2 regions of the Paenibacillus sp. FSL R10-2736 genome follow, and region 1 is predicted to be linked to the other one. Evidence: riboswitches for the same ligand, from Rfam matches in the RefSeq annotation. Region 1 holds a riboswitch; the other holds the start of a gene.
What was found. Region 1 has a riboswitch for glycine ahead of gcvT (glycine cleavage system aminomethyltransferase GcvT). Riboswitches for the same ligand answer to the same signal wherever they lie in the genome.
Positions count from the first base shown of each region.

Region 2: another riboswitch for glycine. It lies ahead of NSQ73_RS29520 (amino acid permease); the one in region 1 lies ahead of gcvT (glycine cleavage system aminomethyltransferase GcvT).

Region 1 covers NZ_JBBOBN010000001.1:183,837-191,665, forward strand. Annotated here, with positions in the region: gene gcvPA (aminomethyl-transferring glycine dehydrogenase subunit GcvPA) at 1-642, opposite strand, end outside; gene gcvT (glycine cleavage system aminomethyltransferase GcvT) at 642-1,763, opposite strand; glycine riboswitch at 1,850-1,949, opposite strand; glycine riboswitch at 1,953-2,048, opposite strand; gene gcvH (glycine cleavage system protein GcvH) at 2,233-2,625, shown strand; gene NSQ73_RS00760 (hypothetical protein) at 2,759-3,391, opposite strand; gene NSQ73_RS00765 (flagellar motor protein MotB) at 3,476-4,369, opposite strand; gene NSQ73_RS00770 (flagellar motor protein) at 4,366-5,154, opposite strand; gene uvrB (excinuclease ABC subunit UvrB) at 5,336-7,327, shown strand.
Region 2 covers NZ_JBBOBN010000002.1:331,893-339,721, reverse strand. Annotated here, with positions in the region: gene NSQ73_RS29535 (xylulokinase) at 1-1,555, shown strand, start outside; gene NSQ73_RS29530 (L-ribulose-5-phosphate 4-epimerase) at 1,559-2,254, shown strand; gene araA (L-arabinose isomerase) at 2,295-3,719, shown strand; glycine riboswitch at 4,185-4,264, shown strand; gene NSQ73_RS29520 (amino acid permease) at 4,415-5,791, shown strand; gene NSQ73_RS29515 (Crp/Fnr family transcriptional regulator) at 5,855-6,451, shown strand; gene NSQ73_RS29510 (DUF4386 domain-containing protein) at 6,408-7,115, opposite strand; gene NSQ73_RS29505 (methyl-accepting chemotaxis protein) at 7,334-7,829, shown strand, end outside.

The sequences.
Region 1 (7,829 bases):
GGGCGACTGGACCAGAACGGCGGCAGTATCGGCATCAATGGCCTCAGCCAGCTTGGCAAGATCGGTAACCCCGTCCTTATAATCGATTTCCACGATTTGCAGGCCCCAGGCATTGGCGGAAGTGCGAAGTACTTGGCGTGCTTCCGGGTGTACCGTACGGGAGACAATCAGCTTTTTACGTTTCGTGGCGCCTGCGGCAAGCACGGCTGCTTCGGAGAAGGCAGTGGCACCATCGTACATGCTGGCATTAGCGACCTTCATACCGGTCAGCTCACAGATATACGACTGGAATTCAAAGATCGCTTGAAGCTCGCCTTGGCTGATCTCCGGCTGATAAGGGGTATAGGCAGTATAGAATTCCGAACGGGAAATAATATGGTTAATGACAACAGGAATATGGTGGTCATAGAGGCCAGCGCCGAGGAAGCTGGCATGGGTATCAAAGTCGGCATTTTTGTCAGCCAGACCCTTCATATGGCGCAGCAGTGCATATTCGTCCAGCGGGCCGGACATTGGCATCGTTCCCTGGTAGCGGACAGATTGAGGAATGTCAGCGAATAGCTCATCAATGGACTGAATCCCGACAGTTTCCATCATCTCTGCGCGGTCTTGCTCCGTCATAGGCAGATAGCGGTGCTTCATTACGGCTTCACTCCTTGGCTCTTTTTGTAGAACGGGGCTTTGATCACGGCAGCCTTCAGCTGTTTGCCGCGGATCTCCACATACACCTCTGTGCCGATCTCAGTATAGGCAGCATCCAGCAAGGCAAGTCCGAGATTCCGCTTCAGCGTCGGTGATTGTGTGCCGGTTGTGACTTCACCGATCTTCACACCGTCTGCATATACGGGATAATGGGAGCGGGGAATCCCGCGGTCGATCATTTCAAGGCCTACAAGGCGGCGCGGGAGGCCGGCTTCCTTCTGCTTCAGCAGGGCATCACGGCCGATGAAACCGGCTTTGTCCAGCTTCACGAAGAACTGGACACCCGCTTCGAGCGGCGTAATATCCGCCGAGAGCTCCTGGCCGTACAGCGGCAGCTTGGCTTCGAAGCGGAGCGTGTCGCGTGCGCCGAGTCCGGCAGGGGTCAGGCCATGCGGCGCGCCTGCGGCCAGCAGACCATTCCAGAGTGCAGCTGCTGTGTGGACCGGGGCGTACAGCTCAAAGCCGTCCTCACCGGTATAGCCGGTGCGGGAGAGCAGTACAGAAACGCCGCAGACCTCGGCGTGTTCGATGAAATGGAAGGGCTTCAGCTCTGCGAGCGGGGCAGAGGTAACTTCGGCCAGAATCGTCTCAGCCAGCGGCCCCTGCAGAGCGAGCAGCAGCGTCTCATCAGAGACATTCTTCAGGCTGACACCGCTGAATTCAGCGGTGAGATGCTCCTGCAGCCACTGGAAGTCCTTGTCGATATTGGAGGCGTTCACGACGAGCATATAGCGCTCATGGCCCAGGCGGTAGACGAGCAGATCATCTACTACGCCGCCGCTCGGATAGAGCATCAGGGTATACTGCGCCGCGCCGTCTGCAAGGCGGCTGACATCATTGGTGGTCATCTGCTGCAGGAAGGCTTCAGCGCCGCTGCCGTCAACCATGAATTCACCCATATGCGATACATCGAACAGCCCGGCCTGCTGGCGGACCGCTTCATGTTCCTTAACGATGCCAGTAAACTGCACCGGCAGCTCCCAGCCGCCGAAATCAATGCATCTGGACTCCGCATAAGCGGCATAGAGATCATAAAAAGGCGTTCTTCTCAAAGACTCCATCGTGTCACCCCTTAGTCTGTTTACATGCAAAAAAGGACAGGCGAAAGTCCATCAATGCACATCAAACATGCATCAATAGACGTTCGCTCTGTCCTTTGTACCTGAGAGTTACCCTGCTATCCTGCCCGCAGGTTTCCCCGTTGGTGATCCGTTTCCTGTTGTCCAGGCTGTGGATGCTCTCCAGAGATGCGTCCGGCAAAGGTCCTTTTGCCTGAGAGATTCACCCATCCCGGGCTTACTCCTTCGGCGCTGCCCCTAAGGGTCAGTCTCTCCCTATGCCATCATTCGCAAACCATATGTTTTTCTACTGACTCCATTAAACCGGGTTTACAAGCACGCTGTCAATCAAAAAACGTCAAAAAGATGACAAATTTAATTTTCCTGTCAGTTATATTGACATTAGGCAAGGTCATAACTTAGGCTATAACTAAATTTAGAACTCCAAATGTGGAAAAGAGGCGGCTTGGAAATGAGTGAAGTGTTGGACAACCTGCTATACAGCGAAGAGCATGAATGGGCACAGCAGGGTGATGGACGCGTAGTACGTGTGGGAATTACGGATCATGCGCAGCATTTATTGGGCGACATCGTGTTTGTTGAGTTTCCGGAAGTCGGCGCAGCCATTACCGCAGGCGACAGCGTAGGCAGTATCGAGTCTGTTAAGACGGTGTCGGAGCTGTATTCGCCGGTATCCGGCAAGGTTACCAAGATCAACGACGCACTCGAATCCAGCCCGGAGCTGATCAATGATCAGCCATACGGCGGCGGATGGATTTTTGAGCTGGAATTAGACGGTGAGTTCGCAGATGCGGTATCCGGTCTGCTGGATGCGGCTGCTTATAAGGAACTGGTTGGGGAATAGTTTCAACCGTTTATGTACCCGGATTTTTAGAATAGGTGACTGAACTGGATTTACGAAAAGATGAACACGGCAGGCTTCTCTTATTACATTAGATGTCACTAATGTGAGAGGTCTGTCTTTTTGCGTTTCTGTATCACTCCGGAAAGCTAAGCAGCCCCGGATAAATGCGGGGAGCCAAGTGCCAAAGGGCGGGCAGCAGAGCCAGACCCGTAACGGCAAAGATAAGGCACAGCAATAGGAACCGGTATCTTTTTCTGGGACGGGTATTGGGTTTGAGCACGAAGTAATACACACCGGCCGAATAAAACGGGAAAAGCACCACGGCAGACATGCCCATACAGACCAGAAATGTGGATTCCCCGGCGGAGGAAGGGATCATGGCTTCCGGGTTATAGACCGGATTGATCTGCAGAAAGAGGATCACAAATGTCAGATAAGCGAAGAGTAAAAGAAGAGGGAAACAGCGGATGCGTCCATCCTCGGACAAACCGTACAGCATCCACCAGACCCCGAGCCAGGGCAGGGCAAAGGCTGCGCCGGCAATAAGGAAGTCAATGCCTATATACATCAGTTTATCGGGAGGATACACATGGGCCAGGTCCCCCCAGAAGTAATCGGAGGAGAAGAACATCATAAATACAGATAATAAACCAATGAAGAAGGTAATTATTCCCTGGGCAAAAACAATCATGATCAGCGAAACCAGCTGCCGCAGAAAATAGAGAAAACGGGTGGCGTCCGGTGTCGTTCCGTTTGTAGTCTGCATAGCGTTCAATCTCCTTATACTAGCAAATGGTTGCCGTGCCTTCTCATCTGCAGAACTCTGAGCTGATTCGCTTGCGGATTCACGTTATTCTTTCTCCTGAAGCTGCCGCAGGACAATGAGTTCGACCCGGCGGTTTTTTTGCCGTCCTTCAACGGTAGTGTTATCGTAAGCAGGTCTGGTATCCGCGTAACCGGCATATTGGAAAGTATCGGGGCTAAGCCCCTCGTTATCCAGGAAGAAGCGCAGCACAGAGAGTGCGCGGGCGCCGGATAGCTCCCAGTTATCCGTGTAATCTGAAGCGGCGGTTACCGGAACATTGTCGGTATGTCCTTCGATGCTGATCGTAGCACCGATTCCGCGGAACAGGCCGGAGAGCTGGCGCAGTGCCGGGAAGGCAGGTGATTTCAGCTCGGCTTTGCCGGCATCGAACAGGAACCGGTCGCTAAGCGTGATGGCAATGCCCTGCGGTTTATCCGCTACAAAGATCTGCTCCCCAAGGTTGTTATCTTCCACGTATTTGGTAATTACACCCATAAGCGCGGCCAGTTTGGCCTCCTGCTCACGAAAAGCGAGCTCACGCGCCGAAGGCTGGTGTTCTGCAGTTTCCCCGTTTTGCCCGGATGTATCTGTGCCCGTCCCGGTTCCGTTCGAACCACTCTCCTTCACATTGCCCCCGGAAGAAAGACCGCCACCGGTGCTTCCGCCTGCTTCCTGTTCATTCGAGACTGCGGCTCCGGTGTTCCCCTGATTACCATCCAGCACTCCATTTCCGCCTTCAAGCACAGGACTGCCGCTCTTAAAGGTATCAGATAATGAACCGGTAACGATCGCGTATTTTTGCGTATCCAGACTGCTCATGGCGTACAGGATGATGAAAAAAATGAGCAGAAGCGTAATCAGATCAGCATAGGTAATCATCCAGCGGTCCCGGTTCTCCTTACCTCTACTACGTCCCTGGCGGCGGTTTCTTTGTCTCATAGCGGGTCTCCCGGGTTATTATTGCTGCTGCGTCTAGGTGAGACATCGGGAATAAAGGCGGTCAGTTTTTTGCGGACCAGATGCGGATGATCCCCATTCTGCAGGGACAGGATACCGACAAGCAGCATCTCCATGCTGCCCAGTTCGCTTTGGCTGCGGGATTTGATTTTGGAGGCGATGGGTAAAAATATAAGATTAGCACTGGCTACGCCATAGAGCGTTGCTGTAAAAGCTACAGCGATCGAGGCCCCCAGATTAGAGGGATCCGTCAGATTGCTCAGTACCCGTATTAATCCCATTACGGTGCCGATGATGCCCATAGTCGGAGCATAGCCGCCGGCGGCTTCGAAGATTTTGGCATAGCCTTCATACTTCAGTTCCTTGGCGTCCATCTCCAGTTCAAGAATTTGCCGGACCTGATCAGGATCGGTGCCGTCGACAATAAGAAACAGCCCTTCGCGGGTAAAGGTATCGGGATGCTCCTCCGCTCTCTTCTCCAGCGCAAGCACGCCGCCGCGGCGCGTAATCGCCGCCATGGAGATCAGCTCTTCGGCCTTCTCCTGGGTGGTGTCGGGATGTCTGCCGAATGCCAGGCGCAGAGCCGCCGGGACGCTGCGTAATCTGGAGGCCGGAAAACTGATGAGTACAGCGGCAAGGGTGCCGCCGAATACGATCAGCGCGGCGTTCAGCTGCAGCAGGCCGGATAAGCTTCCGCCTTCCCAGAGAAAGCCGCCGATCATTGCGGCAATGCCTGCCAGCAGGCCGATAATTGAAGTGATATCCATAAGTTCAAGCTCCTTAAATTTCTATATATTATGGTTTGCATCAATCTGGGCAACGCTGTATAATAAACGGGAACGTGTATTCCTATCTTCCATATTTTTCAGTACGGTATGGATAGGCAACTATTAGGGCTACAATTATAATATATTCATATATTTTAGACGATAGAGGGGAGACGGGCAAATGAGTGATATTGTCGTCAGTACAAAGACATTTGAACTGGAGTCCGAGTATACACCCCAGGGCGATCAGCCTCATGCCATAGAAGAATTATTGGACGGCATCCGGCAGGGCAAGAAGCACCAGACGCTGCTGGGAGCGACAGGTACAGGCAAGACCTTTACCATCGCACAAGTGATTTCCAAACTGAACCGCCCGACGCTGGTCATTGCGCACAACAAGACGCTTGCGGCGCAGCTGGCGAGTGAGTTCAAAGAATTTTTCCCGAACAATTCCGTTGACTACTTCGTCAGTTACTACGATTACTACCAGCCTGAGGCGTACATTCCTTCCTCCGATACCTTCATAGAGAAAGATTCCAGCATAAATGAAGAAATTGACAAGCTCCGGCACTCCGCCACCAGTTCGCTGTTTGAACGGCGTGACGTTATTATTGTTGCGAGTGTGTCCTGTATTTACGGCCTCGGTTCGCCGCAGGAATACGGAAGTATGCTGTTGACACTGCGGGTAGGGATGGAGAAGCCGCGCAATCAGATTCTGAGCAGGCTCGTGGAGATCCAGTACCAGCGCAATGACATTAACTTCGTACGCGGGACGTTCCGGGTACGCGGCGATGTGGTCGAGATCTTCCCGGCTTCACAGGGGGAGCATGCGATCCGTGTGGAGCTGTTCGGAGATGAGATAGAGCGCATTACGGAGATTGATGTTCTCACAGGAGAGCTGATTGGTGAGCGCGATCATATAGCGATCTTCCCGGCTTCGCACTTTGTTACCCAAGAAGAAACAATGCGTGTAGCTATTATCAACATTGAGCGGGAGCTTGAGGAACGGCTGGCCGTGCTTCGTGATGCGGGCAAGCTGCTGGAAGCCCAGCGCCTGGAGCAGCGGACGCGGTATGATATTGAGATGATGAAGGAAGTGGGCTTCTGCTCCGGTATCGAGAACTATTCCGGCCCGCTCACCTTCCGTGAGCCGGGAGCAACTCCATATACCTTAATGGATTACTTCCCGGATGATATGCTGATTGTTATTGATGAGTCCCATGCAACGCTGCCGCAGATCCGGGCTATGTATAATGGTGACCGTGCGCGTAAGACTGTACTGGTGGAGCATGGCTTCCGCCTCCCGTCCGCGCTGGATAACCGTCCGCTGCAGTTCGAGGAATTCGAAGAGAAAGTGAACCAGATTGTATATGTGTCTGCTACACCGGGACCGTACGAAATGGAGCACTGCGATACTATGGTGCAGCAGATTATCCGTCCTACCGGCCTGCTGGACCCGATCATCGAAGTACGCCCTACAGAGGGGCAGATCGATGATCTGATCAGTGAAATTCGTGACCGTGTGGAGCGTGATGAGCGTGTACTCGTTACAACACTTACGAAGAAGATGTCCGAGGATCTGACCGATTATTTCAAGGAAATCGGGATTAAGGTGCGTTATATGCACTCCGATATCAAGACGTTGGAGCGGATGGCTATCCTGCGTGATCTCCGCCTCGGTACGTTCCATGTACTGGTGGGTATTAACTTATTAAGAGAAGGTCTTGACCTGCCGGAGGTCTCCCTTGTCGCCATCCTCGATGCTGACAAGGAAGGCTTCCTCCGCTCCGAGCGTTCACTCATTCAGACGATCGGCCGTGCGGCCCGTAACTCTGATGGACGTGTCATTTTGTACGGCGACCGCATTACGGATTCCATGGAGAAGGCGATGAGCGAAACCCAGCGCCGCCGTGAAATTCAGATTGCCCATAATGAGAAGCACGGCATCACGCCTACGACAATCAACAAGAAAGTGCGGGACATCATCGAGGCCACTAAAGTGGCCGAGTCGAAGGCCGATTATCTCACCGGCGCCGGCGGCAAGCTGAACAAGAAAGAGAAGCAGAGCCTGATGCAGCGTCTGGAGGCCGAGATGAAGGACGCGGCCAAGAACCTGCAATTCGAACGCGCCGCCGAGCTGCGCGATGCTTTACTCGAACTGCGGGCCGAGTAAGCTGGCCCCGCCAACACTTACACTTAATGATCACGGAACGGCGCTTCACTGGCCGTTCTTTTTGAAGATACATTTGCACTTAGCGCATCCCGTAGGGACAGCTGCAGTTACGCCCTTAGCGCATTCCGCAGGAACAGCCGCAGTTCGCGCATCCCGTAGGGACAGCTTGTAGTTACGCCCTTAGCGCATTCCGCAGGAACAGCCGCAGTTCGCGCATCCCGTAGGGACAGCGTTATCGGCAAGCAGTAGCGAGCCGTATCCTGCTCTAACTGTGTCCTGCTCTACAGTATAGCGGTCCCGTAGGGACTAGCGCTCCCGTTGCCCCAGTAACCAATTCCATCCCAGTCCTAACTCTTTCCGCCGAGCTTGCGGGTGTCCAGAGGGTGCAACCCTTGGGGCCCTCCCTTGGAAGGGAGGGTTTGGGAGGGATCGAAAATATTTTAAATAGCTTTTGAAATAGAACTTTTGAATTAAGTTTTTAAATAGAAAAAAACTTGCTTTT
Region 2 (7,829 bases), on a different contig from region 1:
TGGATCCACACGTATCAAGGCAGTACTGATTGATCAGCGGTTTGAGACCATCGCATCCGGAAGCTTCGAGTGGGAGAATCTGCTTGAGGGCGGGTACTGGACGTATCATTTGACAGACATTATCAAGGGCCTGCAGGAGGCTTACCATGAACTGAAGCAGGTAGTCCAGCAGAAATACGGTATTACGCTTAAGACCGTTAGTTCTATCGGGTTCTCGGCAATGATGCACGGATATATGGCTTTTGACAGCGCAGGCGGGCTGCTGGTTCCGTTCCGGACCTGGCGTAATGCAACAACCGGTGCTGCGGCCAAAGAATTAACGGAGGTCTTCCAGTTCAACATCCCTGAACGCTGGACCATAGCGCACCTGTATCAGGCGATACTGAACGGGGAAGAGCATGTGCCTCAGGCGGAGTTCGTAACAACGCTGGGCGGGTATATTCACTGGCTGCTGACCGGCAGCAAGGCGATCGGGATCGGCGATGCTTCGGGGGTTTTCCCGATAGATGAGGCCACGCAGGATTACAATGCAGCGATGGTTGCACAGTTCGATGAACTCATTGCAGACAAGGGCTACCCTTGGAAGCTGAAAGATATTCTCCCTAAAGTGTATACTGCGGGCGAGCAGGCAGGGCTATTAACAGAAGCGGGTGCGTTAATTCTGGATGCGTCCGGGGAGCTGCAGCCGGGTATTCCGCTGTGTCCTCCGGAAGGCGACGCCGGAACAGGTATGGTTGCTACGAACAGTGTCCGCAAACGGACCGGTAACATCTCCGTAGGTACTTCCGTGTTTGCAATGATCGTGCTGGAGAAGGATCTTACAGCCGTATATCCGGAGATTGATATGGTAACAACTCCAGACGGCAGTCCGGTCGGCATGGTTCATGCCAACAACTGTTCCAGTGATCTCAACGCCTGGATCGGCCTGTTCCGTGAATTCTCGGAGGCGATGGGCTTTAAGGCAGACCCAGGGCAATTGTTCAGTGTCCTGTTCAATAAAGCACTGGAGGCGGATGCTGACGGCGGCGGTCTGCTGAGCTACGGGTATTTCTCCGGGGAGAATATTACCGGGATTGAGAAAGGCCGGCCGTTGTTTGTACGCTCACCGGAGAGCCGCTTCAATCTGGCCAACTTCATGCGGACGCATTTATTCTCCGCTTTTGGCGCGCTGAAGATCGGAATGGATATTCTGACCAAGCAGGAGCAAGTGTCCATCGACAGTATTCTGGCTCACGGCGGGTTATTCAAAACTCCTGTGGTCGGGCAGAAAATCGTTGCCGCTGCAATGAACGTCCCTGTCTCTGTCATGGCAACAGCCGGAGAAGGCGGCGCATGGGGGATGGCGATTCTGGCCTCTTACATGCAGAACAAAGCACAGCAGGAGCGTCTGGATGACTTCCTTGACCACAAGGTATTTAAGGATGTGGAAGGACAAGTCATCCATCCGGATGCGGCTGATGTGAAGGGCTTCGAGCTGTTCATGGAACGTTACACTGCAGGGATCGCGATCGAGCAGGCTGCTGTAGATCATCTGGTAGAAAACGGGAGGGGTTAACCTATGTTGGAGCAACTGAAAGAAGAGGTATTCGAGGCCAATCTGGACCTGCCTAAGCATGGACTTGTCAAATACACCTGGGGCAATGTGAGCGCAGTTGACCGTGAGAAAGGCGTATTCGTCATCAAACCAAGCGGCGTCAGCTATGACAAAATGAAACCGAGTGATATGGTCGTAGTGGATTTCGACGGTAACGTGGTTGAAGGGGAGATGAGACCATCCTCGGATACACCGACCCATGCCGTACTCTACAAGCATTATGCAGAAATCGGCGGCATCGTGCACACGCATTCGACCTGGGCGACCATCTGGGCGCAGGCCGGGCTGGATGTTGCTGTAATGGGCACGACACATGCCGACACCTTCTATGGCGCGGTACCCTGCGCGCGCTTCCTGACGCAGGAGGAGGTTGACCGCGGCTATGAAGCGGAGACCGGACGCGTGATCATTGAGACTTTTGAACAGCGGGGCCTTGATATTATGGCAGTTCCCGGCGTCTTGCTGAAAGGCCATGGCCCGTTCACCTGGGGGAAGAATGCCCATGATGCAGTGATGAACAGCGTGGTGCTGGAGGAAGTGTCCAAGCTGAACCATTTTGCCCGCGAGCTGAACCATTTCGCTGAAGAATTGCCGCAGCGGATTCTGGATAAACACTATCTGCGCAAGCATGGTAAAGGCGCTTATTACGGTCAGAAATAATCTGATTTATATATTATCCAAGAGAAGAGGATGAAATAATATGTCAACAGTAAGCGCTAAGCAATTCTGGTTTGTTGTAGGATCACAGCATCTGTACGGAGAAGAAGCCCTCGGTGAAGTCAAAGCTCATGCACAGGAGATGACGGATGCCCTCAATAACAGCGGGGTGCTGCCTTATCCGCTGGTGCTGCAGGATCTGGCGGTCAGTGCAGACAAAATCACTTCGATCATGAAAGAAGTCAACTACCGTGACGAGGTTGCCGGTGTGATTACCTGGATGCATACCTTCTCCCCGGCCAAAATGTGGATCCGCGGCACGAAGCTGCTGCAGAAGCCGCTTCTGCACCTGGCTACGCAATACAATGAGAGCATTCCTTGGGCCACACTGGATATGGACTTCATGAACCTGAACCAGGCTGCCCATGGCGACCGTGAATACGGGTTCATCAATGCCCGCCTGAAGAAACAGAACAAAGTGGTAGTAGGGTACTGGGAACGCGCCGAAGTCCAGAAGCAAATTGCCGAATGGATGGACGTTGCCGTTGCGTATAACGAAAGCTTCAACATCAAAGTGGCCCGCTTCGGCGACAACATGCGTAACGTGGGCGTTACCGAAGGCGACAAGGTAGAAGCCCAGATTCAGTTCGGCTGGACCGTGGATTACTTCGGGATCGGCGACCTGGTTGCGTATGTAAACGAAGTGAAGGAAGAAGAAATTGATGCGCTGTTCGCTGAATATGCAGAGCAGTATGATTTCGATTACGGTTCATACAGCAAAGAAGCATGGGAAGCCAGCGTGAAGGTACAGGCCAGCTATGAAATTGCCCTCAAACGCTTCCTGGATGCCGGCAACTACAATGCGTTCACTTCGAACTTCGAAGACCTGCACGGCATGAAGCAGCTTCCCGGTCTTGCCGTTCAGCGTCTGATGGCACAAGGCTACGGCTTCGCCGGCGAAGGGGACTGGAAGACAGCAGCCCTGGACCGCCTGATGAAGGTGATGAGCCATAACCTGAACACCGGATTCATGGAAGATTACACCTACGAAATGGCTGCCGGACAGGAAGCGATTCTGCAGTCCCACATGCTTGAGGTTGACCCGAGCCTGGCCAGCAACAAGCCGAAGGTGCTTGTGTCTCCGCTGGGTATCGGCGACCGCGAAGATCCGGCCCGTCTCGTATTCGACGGCAAAGCCGGCGAAGGCGTTGTGGTATCGATGGCTGACTTTGGCACGCATTACAAGCTGCTGATCAATGAAGTTACTGCCTTCGAGCCGACGGTTCCGGCTCCGAATCTTCCAGTGGCCCGTGTGCTCTGGCAGGTGAAGCCTAACTTCCAGGATGGAATTAAAGCATGGATCGAGAACGGCGGCGGCCACCATACCGTGGTGTCGCTCAACTTGACTACAGATCAGATCGTAACCTACGCCAAGCTGGTTGGCCTGGATTATGTAATCATTAAATAAATAGCTTAATAATGTTGGATCAAATGAGCGGATGGGCTGTTGCCTGTCTGCTTTTTTTTAATGCAGAGCCAAGGTATTACCGGCAAACTCATCCTCCGTGCCCGTGACTTTCTAAAATCCTATACAAAATACAACATTCGATTCATTAAATTGGACTAAATCGAAAATTGTTGTACAAAAGGCAGCATTTCTCCTCCTTCATACGGTTTAGCGTGGAAATTCTTGTATTTCATACAACAATCTATCTAAACAACCGGGTGTCTGCGCATCCAAGTTGCAAAACGTACAACATTTATGCCGCTGCAGTGCAGGAGCGCACCCTAGACATCTAGCCATAGGTAGGAGACTTTTATCACTGTTCAATACTCACATGCCGAGTAATATGTTAGAATATCAGAATGCATTAACGCTTCACCAATTTAATACATTACACGGGCTATGATTGCTATGGATCACACTATAGCAGGAGCAGCTTCTGGAGAGACTGCGGGAGACCGTAGCGCCGAAGGGTTCACAATCTCAGGCAAAAGGACAGAAGAGTACGGAATTTGTATTTGTTATGCTGATTAATTACGGTCAGCGGCGCAGGTAGCTTATTTTGATATTCTTATGAACCGGGAGATTGGATGACATCCAATCTCTTTTTTATGTTATTTGGCAGCAAAGCGTTGTACACATTAAGGGGGAAAAAGGCAATGGCACAGACAGAATTAAAGAGAGATTTGGCGAACCGGCATGTACAGCTGATCGCTATCGGCGGCACGATTGGTACAGGGTTATTCCTGGGATCAGGCAGAGCGATTCAGCAGGCCGGGCCGTCCATTATGATCACGTATTTACTCGTGGGAATTGCCGTGTTTTTTGTGATGAGGGCGCTGGGTGAGCTGCTGCTCTCCAAAGCGGGATATCAATCTTTTACGGACATTGCTGAAGACTATCTGGGACCGCGGGCTGCGTTCATTACAGGCTGGACCTACTGGTTCTGCTGGATTATGACGGCGATGGCGGATGTGATTGCAGTGGGCGTCTATGTGCAGTACTGGTTCGATATCCCGCAGTGGGTACCGGCCGTCATCTGCCTGATTATTCTGTTAGGACTCAATCTGCTGACGGTCAAAAGCTTCGGCGAACTCGAATTCTGGTTTGCTCTCATCAAAGTCGTCACGATTCTTGCCTTAATTGGCCTGGGAATCATTCTGCTGGTCATCGGGTTCAAGACGGATGCGGGATCGGTGACGGTCCGCAATCTCTGGGAGCACGGGGGTGTGTTCCCGAACGGTGTCAAGGGCTTCTTATTTTCCTTCCAGATGGTTGTGTTCGCTTATGTCGGTGTGGAGCTTGTGGGTGTATCAGCCGCAGAAACAGCAGATCCGGAGAAAAATATTCCGTCGGCGATTAACAAAATTCCTCTGCGGATTCTCTTCTTCTATGTAGGCGCGCTCTTCGTCCTGCTGTGCATTAACCCGTGGACCCAGCTCAGTGCGGCTGAAAGTCCTTTTGTGCGGACCTTCAATCTGGTCGGGATTCCGGTTGCTGCAGGTATTATCAATTTCGTCGTCTTAACCTCAGCGGCTTCCGCCTGCAACAGCGGGATGTTCTCAACCAGCCGGATTCTGTATAATCTGAGCAGAAGGGATCAGGCCTCCCCGCAGCTCGGCAAGCTGAACCGAAATCATGTGCCTGCTAACTCTTTATTTATTTCTACAATAGTTATATCGGCCGGGGCGCTGCTCAGCAAGCTTATTCCGGGCCAGGCCTTCGGCATCGTTACAACGATCAGCGCCATTTGCTTCATCTGGGTGTGGGGGGTTGTGCTCGTATGTCATATCAAGTATAAGAAAAACCGTCCGGACTTACATGCCGCGTCCAAATTCAAAGCACCGTTCACACCGGTTATCAATTATGCGGTATTAACGTTGTTTGCTGCTATTCTGATCATTATGCTGTTCGCAGATGATACCCGTCCGGCGCTGCTGTTTACTCCCCTATGGTTCATTCTGTTGTTCGTCCTGTACTCCATGCGAAGCAAGAAGGAGAAAAGTGATGCCGATGTTAGTATAATCAATACATGAGTGCAAGAATGTTCAAACGCTGCTGACATGTTGTCAGCAGCGTTATAAGGAGGAATCCGAAACATGAAGCATAGATTACTCCAATATATGACCCGGCTGACCTCCCTCAGTGAAGAGCAGCAGCAGGCCATTCTGGAGGAGATTCTTGTTGAGGAATACAGCAAGGGAGCCACGCTGCTTAGGCAGGGGGAGGTTCCCGGTCATTGCTATTTCGTGTTAAAAGGATGCGTACGGCAGCATAGTGTTGACGTCACAGGCCGCGACATCACCTCGAATTTCTACACAGAGGAGCAGGCGATCGCTATCTTCAATGCGCATAAAGAGGAGGCCTCGTCGGAATACAGCCTGACTTGTCTGGAGGACTGCGTACTGGTTGTCGGTTCGCTGAATACCGAGAGGGAAATGTACGCCAGACACACGCAGCTGGAGCTGATGACACGCCGGATGATCGAGGAGAATTTCGGACAGGTGCAGGCGGAATTCGCCGCCTTCATTGCGGCATCCCCCGAAGACCGCCTCAAGGCACTGCTGCATCGGAGGCCCGGCCTGATCAGCCGCGTCCCCCAGCATCAGCTGGCCAGCTATCTCGGGATGACACCGGAGTCGCTCAGCCGGATTAAGAAGCGGCTTGAGCGCGAACACGCGCAGCCGGGACTTTGAACAGCAGCCAGATGCCGAGCCCCAGCTCCCCTGCGGTCATCGGCAGCATGAACACCCATTTGATGATTTGGAGGAATTCCCCATACCCGGGCACAAGTGTGCCGCACAGATGAACCATAATATAGCCGAAGCCTGCCAGCAGCAGCAGCACACTGACGGGCTTCGGAATATTTTCCGACCATAACGCCAGCACACCTATAATCAGCAGATGCCCCCCGAACAGAATCAAACCAGCCGACCATACCGCTTCAAAAGCATGAAGAATAAGCATGACCTCCGCCTGCAGCTCCCCTCGTGTGAAGCCGGAAAGCGCAACCTCCCTGTTACCGGTAAGAAGTGATACCACGATCAGACTGGAGACAGCAACCCCCAACACTGCCGTATAAGCCAGGCGCAGCCATGCTCCCAGCAGGGACAGGCCCGGATGCACAGGCTTCAGCACCAGATATAAGGCCCAGGCAGCTGCCACATCACAGGCCATAATCAGTACCCAGCCCAGAATCCCGGCCCTGAACAGCGACGGAGAGGCCTGAAGATTGGCGAAGGTCCCAGCGGCATCTCCATCCACTACCAGACTCCCTTGGACATATCCGTACGAGAGCGCGGCGGCAACCGCCATTACAATGAGCGATATTCCCCCGGTTCGAGCCACTGCAGCAGACATTAGCATAACCCCCCTGATTGATTATTGATTGTGGTTATATTGTACTAAGGTGCCTGCAGGGCTTCATTGACTTAAGTTAAGAGGACATGATTAAATTTTAAATATTAAGTTTTTGAATAAAGGATAGTCATTGGAAAATGTCGAACCTTAATCTAGATATTTCTGTACTGTGTTCTGTACTGTGTAATGAGCAATTCAATAAAGGAGAACCTACATCCATGAAGAACATTATCCGCTCCCTTGAAGATATAGTGAACCTGGCACCGGTCCTGAAAGCTGCTTTTCCCTATGATGTATCTATTGCTGTCTGTGATGTGGAGAAATTCATCGCTTATTTCCCTGGAACGTCCATTGATCTGGGAATTCGGGCAGGACAGATAATTCTTGCGGACGAACCTCTGTATCATGCGCTGAGAAATGATGAATTCTCGAAAGCTAATGTCCCTAAGGACTACTATGGGTATGAATTCGTCGGTACGGTTCTTCCGGTACACGGAGAGGATGGAAGCGTCTGCGGGGCGGTCTGCATCCAGGTCCGCAGACAGACCGAGCTGCGCGAAATCGCTGATCAGATCTCGGTCTCCCTAAATCAGGCTAACGCCCGGATTGGGCATGTGGCAGAGGGCTCGGGGCTGCTTGCCGATTTCTCGCAGAAGCTGCTGCTCCAGTCGGAAACGACCGCTGAAAGTGTCAAAAAAAGCGATGAGGTACTGG